2 regions of the Variovorax sp. GW823-FHT04F07 genome follow, and region 2 is predicted to be linked to the other one. Evidence: riboswitches for the same ligand, from Rfam matches in the RefSeq annotation. Region 2 holds a riboswitch; the other holds the start of a gene.
What was found. Region 2 has a riboswitch for cobalamin ahead of AC1RAA_RS07660 (TonB-dependent receptor). Riboswitches for the same ligand answer to the same signal wherever they lie in the genome.
Positions count from the first base shown of each region.

Region 1 (3,817 bases), 920 kb from region 2:
GGGTGTTTACTGCGGAGTCCACTTGAGTCCGACGTACGCGGTGCGGCCCCCGGTGGCGTAGAGCCGTGCGAACTGGTAGTCCTTGTCGCCCACATTGTCCACGCGCGCCACCAGGTTCAGGTCGCGCGTGATCTGCGTGCTGGCCGACAGGTTCAGCAGCGTGTAGCCGCCGAGCTTGACGGTGTTGGCCGCGTCGTCGTAGCGCTTGCCCGAACTCTGGAGCTCGGCGCCCAGCGTCCAGCCGGCGATGCGCCAGTCGGCGCCCAGCGTGCCGTGGACCCGGGCGCGGCGTGCCAGCAGGTGGTCGGTGGCGAGGTCGCGCGGGTCCTGGTAGTCGAGCGAGGCGCGCAGCGTGACGTCGCCGATGCGGTGACCGCCCGTGAGCGTCACGCCCTGGTAGCGTGCGCGCGCCGTGCTGGCGTAGCAGCCGAACGACGACTGGCAGCCCTTGGCGCTGCCGTCGAACACGATGAGGTTCTGCACCCGGTTGCGGTACAGCACGATGCCGGCCTGCGTGGCGCCGGCCGTGTACTGCAGGCCCAACTCGACGTTGCGGCTCGATTCGGGCTGCAGGCTCGCCAGGCCGTACTCGCTGAAGCGCTGGTACAGCGTGGGCGCGCGGAACGCGGTGCCGGCCGACACGGTGGCGCGCAGGCTCGGCGTGATCGCGTAGCCGTAGGCGGCGCTGCCGGTGGTCTTGCCGCCGAACTCGCTGTCGTCGTCATGGCGCACATGCAGCTGCAGCGAATGCGGGCCCTTCACGTAGCCGTAGCCCAGTGCGGCGGCGTTCTGCGAGCGGTCGCGCGAGAACAGCTTGGCCGAGGTGGTGGGCGCGTTTTCGAGCGCGTCTTCGCGACGCTCGAGCGTGGCGGTCACCAGGTGCGCGCCGAAGCGGAATTCGTTCTGGAACAGGTAGCCGCGCAGGCGGGTCTCGGTGCGGTAGAACGAGGGCTGGGTCTTGTAGACGGTCTGCGAATCGGTCACCTGCAGGCGGGTGCTGTAGATGTCGTTCCATTTGGCCGACCAGGTCAGGCCGGCAGTGCGCAGCTCGTTGGTCGACACGTCGTCGCGGAAGGTGATCGGCGGCTTGGTGCGAAAGCTCACCGACGGGTCGTAGGCCGCCTCGGTGTTGCTGGTGAGCAAGGTGGCGTCGATGCGCTGATCGGGCGTGATCTGGAAACCCAGCTTCAGGTTGCCCGAGGTGCTGCGGTAGCCGTCGCGGTCGGGGTTGGTGAAGCCGTCTTTCGAGGGCGTGCGCTTGGCGATGGGCTGGATGTTGAAGCCCTTGCTTTCCTCATGCGCGACGCCGAACGAGTAGTCGAGCAGGCCCGACTTGCCGCTCACGCCGCCTTCGATCCGGCGCAGGCCGTGGCTGCCGAAGCCGATGCCGGCGTAGGGCGACACGCCCTCCTCGCCGCGCTTGGTGAAGAGCTGGATCACGCCGCCCACGGCGTCCGAACCGTACACCGCGGCGGCCGGGCCGCGCAGCACTTCGATGCGGTCGATCTGCGCGAGCGGAATGCCTTCCCAGCCGGCGCCGCCGGTCGATTGCGAATCGATGCGCACGCCATCGAGGTAGACCGCGGTGAAGCGCGATTCGGCGCCGCGGATGAACACGCTGGTGGCGTTGCCCACGCCGCCGCTGCGCGAGATTTCCATGCCCGGCAGGCGCGCCAGCACGTCGGCCACGCCGGTCGCGCCGCTGCGTTCGATGGTCTTGCGGTCGATGATGGAGACATCGCCCACCAGGTCCGACAGCGCCTGCGGCGTGCGGTTGGCGGTGACAACGGTCTCGTCGAGCGTGCCAGGTGCTGCGGCGGCGGCTTGCGCCTGCGCGGCCAGCGGCACCAGCGCCAGACCGCCGAAGGCCGAAGCCAGGGCGAGCGTCAGCGGCAGGCACGCGGGACGGTTGCGGCGCACGCTGGCGCGGCCGCTGGAGAGGGAAACACAGGAAATCATGGGGTGAACCGAACGAACTTCTATGCCCTGGCCGGCTTCCCCGCCGGCGCCATGGGCGTCATGGCTGCCGATGCGGCAGCCGCCTTGTTGGCCGGTATCCGGGCTGGCAGATCGACCCTTTGCCGCCTTCCCAGGCACCTGTTTCAGGGCGCCCAGTGGCTGGATGGAAAGGGGTGACGCGTTGCGGCGTCGTCTGCTTGACCGTTGCGGGGGCAGCGCAGGCGGCTTCGGCCCCGGGGGGCGTCCACTCCTGCTTCCCGTTGAACTGCGCCGTGCGAACCACGCCGCGAGCACCAACGGGCAGGATTTTAGGCCCACGGGGCGGCCACGCCACACCCGGTTTGATCACCGGCGGCGCAGGCCCCAGAATCTCGGCCACGTCCGGCGCGCGCCCGCGCGGTGCGCCAGACCTTCCGAATTCCCGGGAAACTACAATCGCCAACCATGCCCGCCTCCAGCCCCATCGACCAGATCGCCGAGCGTGTGGAACGCCTGCTCGTGCGTCACGAAGAGGTGCAGCGCACCAACGCGCTGCTGCAGGAACAGGTCGATGCGCTCACGCGTGAACGCGACGGCCTGAAGTCGCGACTCGCCGCGGCCCGCACCCGCCTCGACGCCCTGCTCGAACGGCTGCCGGCCGAACCCCCTTCCGAAGATTCCCATCACGCATGAAGCAGATTGAAGTACAGATCATGGGCCAGAGCTATTTGCTCGGCTGTCCCGACGGCGGCGAAGCGCAACTGCGCGAGGCCGTCGACCGCGTGGACGCGGCCATGTGCAAGATCCGCGATGCGGGCAAGGTGAAGGCACGCGACCGCATCGCCGTGCTCGCCTCGCTGAACCTGGCTTTCGATCTCGCGGCCCAGCAGGCCGCTGCTGCCGCCGCACCGGCCCCTGCCGTTGCCGCAGCCACCGAAGAAACCGCCGCCGACACCGACCCGAAGGCCGCCCAGCTCATTCAGAGACTCGATCAGGCCCTGGCGGGCGATGGACATTTGCTCTGAGGGCACGCGGCCCGGCACATCCGGGGCGTAAAATCCGTTTTGTCTGCAGACGTGTCGGGCTTAATATTTCCTTGTTCCAATGCTCTCCGGAGCCGGGCTTGGTACATCGCTTGACGGGCGTGATCATCTCGCGTCAGATGAACCCGAAGTCCTGCTGCCCTCGCCCACCTGAACCCTGGTTCAGGATGCGGGTCCGGCACACCATCTGCAGACACCTTTTCCCGCCACGGCCCCCTGCTTCACCGCACGGGGCCGTTGCTTTTTCAGCCGCTCGTTCTTTCCCCATCCTCCCGTGAACCTCGCTGCCCTGCTCGACCCGCTCCTGATCGCCGAACTCGCCGCGCTCGGCCTGGGCACCGGTTTCCTCGCCGGCCTGCTGGGCATCGGCGGCGGCATGCTGATGGTGCCGTTCATCACGATCATCATGGGCCAGCGCGGCGTGCCGGCCGACCTGGCGGTGAAGATGGCGATCGCGACCTCGATGGCGACGATCATCTTCACGTCGGTGTCCAGCGTGCGCGCGCACCACAAGCGCGGCGCGGTGCGCTGGGACATCGTGCAGCGCCTGGCCCCCGGCATCGTCATCGGCAGCCTCGCGGGCAGCCTGGGCGTGTTCGCGCTGCTCAAGGGCACGGCGCTGGCCATCTTCTTCGCGCTGTTCGTGGGCTTCTCGGCCACGCAGATGTTCCTCGACAAGAAGCCCAAGCCCACGCGCCAGATGCCCGGCACCGGCGGCCAGCTCGCGGCGGGCGGCACCATCGGCTTCATCTCGGGCCTGGTGGGCGCGGGCGGCGGCTTCATCAGCGTGCCGTTCATGACCTGGTGCAACGTGGCGATCCACAACGCGGTGGCGA
Region 1 covers NZ_JBXAIG010000001.1:701,394-705,210, reverse strand. Annotated here, with positions in the region: gene AC1RAA_RS03275 (cobyrinic acid a,c-diamide synthase CobB) at 1-22, opposite strand, end outside; gene AC1RAA_RS03270 (TonB-dependent receptor domain-containing protein) at 7-1,959, opposite strand; cobalamin riboswitch at 2,032-2,272, opposite strand; gene AC1RAA_RS03265 (hypothetical protein) at 2,404-2,631, shown strand; gene AC1RAA_RS03260 (cell division protein ZapA) at 2,628-2,963, shown strand; gene AC1RAA_RS03255 (sulfite exporter TauE/SafE family protein) at 3,256-3,817, shown strand, end outside.
Region 1: another riboswitch for cobalamin. It lies ahead of AC1RAA_RS03270 (TonB-dependent receptor domain-containing protein); the one in region 2 lies ahead of AC1RAA_RS07660 (TonB-dependent receptor).

Region 2 (3,817 bases):
CGAGGTGCTGATGAGCCCCGTGAGCGGATCGGCCGCGCGCGCCACCTGCGCATAGAACGACTGGGCGGCGTCGGGCGCGTAGACCACGCCCAGGCGGCCGGTGGCGTACTCGAAAGTCTTGTCCAGGCGCGGGGCGCGGTTCTGCGGGTCGGTGCGCACGATCTTCGCGTGGTCCCAGCGCAGGCTGCCGACCACCGACCATTGCTCGTTGAAGGCCAGCTTGTCTTCGGCGAAGAAGGCGTAGGTGCTGGTCTTGGTCTTGTAGCGCGGCAGGTAGGGCGTGGGCGAGACGTAATAGCCGGGGTTGAAGACGAAGGCGTCGACCACCGAGCGCCCGCCATAGGGCGTGTCGCTCGAATTCAGGAAGTCGATGCGGTTGGCGTCGAAGCCCACCAGCACCTGGTTCTTCAGGCCGAACAGCGCGTGCTTGAAGGTGGCGTCGGTGCGGTTGCCGATCTGTTCCTGGTCGTGGCCGATCTCCAGGTAGTCGCCGCGCGTCACGCGGTTCGTGGTGGCGCTGTAGGTGTAGGTTTCGCTGTCGCGCCAATGGCGCTTGCTGTCCAGGCGATAGAGCTGGTTGCGCACGGTGACGGCGTCGTTGGGCGTCCACTGCGCATCGAGGCGGGTCCAGCGGTCGCGGTACTTGACCTCGGCGTCGTCGAGGTTGTAGTTCTGTTCGCGGTTCAGGCTGCTCAGGCGGCCGTTGACGAGCGGCACGCCGAAATAGCGCTGCGGCGTCTGGCGGCCCTCGTCGTGCGAGAGCGTGAACTGCAGCCGCGGCGACACATCGAGCCGCACCGCGCCGCCCACCGCGAGGCTCTCGGCCTCGCCGCGCTGCATGAAGCCGTCGGTCTTGCGGTGGCTGATGTCGAAGCGGTACGAGAGCATGTCGTTGATCGCCCCGCCGCTGCCGAAGGCGACCTGGCGCGTGGCGTCGGAGCCCACGGTCACGAGCGCCTCGTTGCGAATCGGGCCACGCGTGGGCTTCTTGGGCACCACGTTGATCGCGCCGCCGATGGCGCCCTCGCCGAACATCACCGAGGCGGCGCCGCGCAGCACCTCGATGCGGTCGGTCGACCAGGTGTCGAACGGGAAGGTGACGGTGCCGGCGCCCACGTACAGGCGCGTGCCGTCGTACAGCTGCATCACCGAGCCATGACCGTTGAAGCCGCGCGCCGACAGCGACGAACCGCCGTTGCCCGGCGCGGGCGAGCCCGTGATGCCCGTGGCGCGGCTCGCGGCCTCGACCACCGACACGTCGCCGCGCGCGCGGATCGCGTCGCCAGTGAGCACCTCGATGCTCGCCGGCGTTTCGAGCGGCGTGAGGCCCAGGCGGCTGCCGGTCTGCGTGGGTTCGTCCAGGGCCAGCGGCGTGTGGCGGCTGGCTTCGACCTGCACGGGCGTGAGGCTGGGGCGGCCGGTCGTGTCGCCCGACTGGGCGAGCGCTGGCCCGCAAGCGAGGCCGAGCCCCAGCGAAAGACCTGAAAGACCCGAAAGGCGCGCCCGTTGCAGGGGCGGGCCCGAGCGATCGCGCGGCGGCGATGCAATGCGATTCATCCGACTTCTCCTCCAGCCCGCGTCCCCGCAGGCTCCTGACAGATCGCGGATGCCGAGGGAGAAGAGACGAGGGGCGGTGCCGTTTCGCGCGAGGGAAAAGCGGCAGGCCCGGACACGCACTCCCGCAGCATCCGAAGGCGGTTGCGAAGGCCGGTATCCGGGCTCGCGGAGTGCGTCGGGGTGCGATGCATGCACCTCGGCGCCGAAGCCCTCGCCTTCCCACGCCGAAGCGCAGTGGCTGCCCGGGCGAAGAATCGCCGGGACCTGAGGGTGTCGATGTCCGCTGACCGTTGCGGGGGCAGCGCAGGAATGGAAGGGTCGTTCGAAAAAAAACGACGCCTCGCACCTGCTTCCCGTTTAACCCCGCCGCCAATCCTGTGACTGGTCGTGCAGGGCACCTTCGAACCGTGGGGTGTTGGACGACACCGGTGTGAACCAATGTTTCCAACCGCCGGGATTATAGGGAGCGCCCTGCGGCGGCGCCCTTGCGGGCCTCGTCAGACGGGCTTGCCGTCGGGCCCGAACAGCCGCCGCAGCACCGCCACGCCGGCCACCAGTGCATTCGAATACGTGGCGTAGGGCTCGTGGGCGGCTTCGAGCGGCACGTACACATGGGTGGAGTCGCCGGGCGAGCCGTCCACGGCCTCCATCAGCACCCAGTAGAACTCCCCTTCTTCCAGTTCGTGGACGGTGAGTGCGATGTCTCTCGGCGAAGGCATGACGGTCAGAAATGAAACAGGGAATGAACCCGCCTTTGAACGGGCCGGGGGCTGGCGCGGTTGTCAGCGTCAGTACTAGGGGTTCTCCTACAGTGCCTGGACGCCGCGCGGCCTAATGTTAGGGGTGGGGAGTTGCATCAGAACAAGGAGTCAGCATGAAACATTTCACGCTTGAACCCAACATGCGCGCCGCCTTCGGTGGCGCGTTCTACCCGACCGGTTACTCCCTGGTGATGTTTCCGAGCGTCGAAGATGCCAGCCGCATCGGCCACGGGCTGATCGCGAAAGGCATCGTGAGCGGCGACGAGGTCTACCTGATACCGGCCGAAACCGTCCTGGCGGAAATCGCGCCGACCGTGCATGCCTCGCACAGCCCCCTGCCCTCCGCCGGCACCGACGGCGACACGGTGCGCGCCTTCATCCAGCTGGCCCACGAAGGCCACACGGGCCTGCTGATCCGCACCAAGGACGGCGCCATCACCGAGCGCGTGATGGAACTGGTGCGTACCGTGCCCTACTCGATCGCCGAGCGTTATCGCACGCTGGTGATCGAGGACCTTTGAGTTCTCAGGCCGGCACCGCCATCGCGGCGGCGCGCTGCACCACATCGCGGGCCATGGCCTGGGCGAGTTCCTGTTCGCCCAGAAACACCTTCGCGTCGGTTTCGGCGGCCAGCAGGCGGGCTTCCTGCTCGTTGTGGCTGCGCACCACGGTCTGGATGGTGGGGTTCAGCGTGCGCGCGGTTTCGATCATCTGGCGCACGTTCATGGCGTCGGGCGTGGCCACCACGAGCACGCGGGCGCGCGCCACGTGCGCCTGGATCAGCACCGCCGGGTCGGCCGCGTCGCCCCACACGGCGGGGATGCCGGCTTCGCGCAGCTTCTCGACCAGCTCGCGGTTCTGCTCGGCCACCACGTAGGGGATGTCGTTGGTCTCGAGCTCGGCGGCGATGCGCCGGCCCACGCGGCCGTAGCCGACCAGCACCACCTGGCGCGACAGGTACTTGGCCTCGGTGGTCATGGGCAGCTCGGCCAGCGGGTCGCTGCGCGCGTCGAGTTCGCGCGCGAACTTCGAATGCGCGTGCAGCCATTTCTGCAGCGGCGCGATGAGGCTGAACCACAGCGGGTTGGTGGCGATGGAGATCAGCGCGCCCGCCAGCACCAGGCTCTGCCCTTCCACCGGCAGCAGGCCGAGCGACACGCCCAGCCCGGCCAGGATGAACGAGAACTCGCCGATCTGCGCCAGGCTCGCGCTCACGGTGAGCGCGGTGGCCAGCGGGTAGCGGAACACCAGCACCAGCGCACAGGCCGCGAGCGACTTGCCCAGCACGATCACCAGCACCACGGCCAGCACCTGCAGCGGGCGCTCCAGCAGCACCGACGGGTCGAACAGCATGCCGACCGACACGAAGAACAGCACGGCGAACGCATCGCGCAGCGGCAGCGACTCCTGCGCCGCGCGGTGGCTGAACTGCGACTCGCGCATCACCATGCCGGCGAAGAACGCACCCAGCGCGAATGACACGCCGAACAGCGCCGCCG
Region 2 covers NZ_JBXAIG010000001.1:1,618,386-1,622,202, forward strand. Annotated here, with positions in the region: gene AC1RAA_RS07660 (TonB-dependent receptor) at 1-1,557, opposite strand, end outside; cobalamin riboswitch at 1,689-1,973, opposite strand; gene AC1RAA_RS07665 (hypothetical protein) at 2,055-2,276, opposite strand; gene AC1RAA_RS07670 (hypothetical protein) at 2,432-2,839, shown strand; gene AC1RAA_RS07675 (cation:proton antiporter domain-containing protein) at 2,844-3,817, opposite strand, start outside.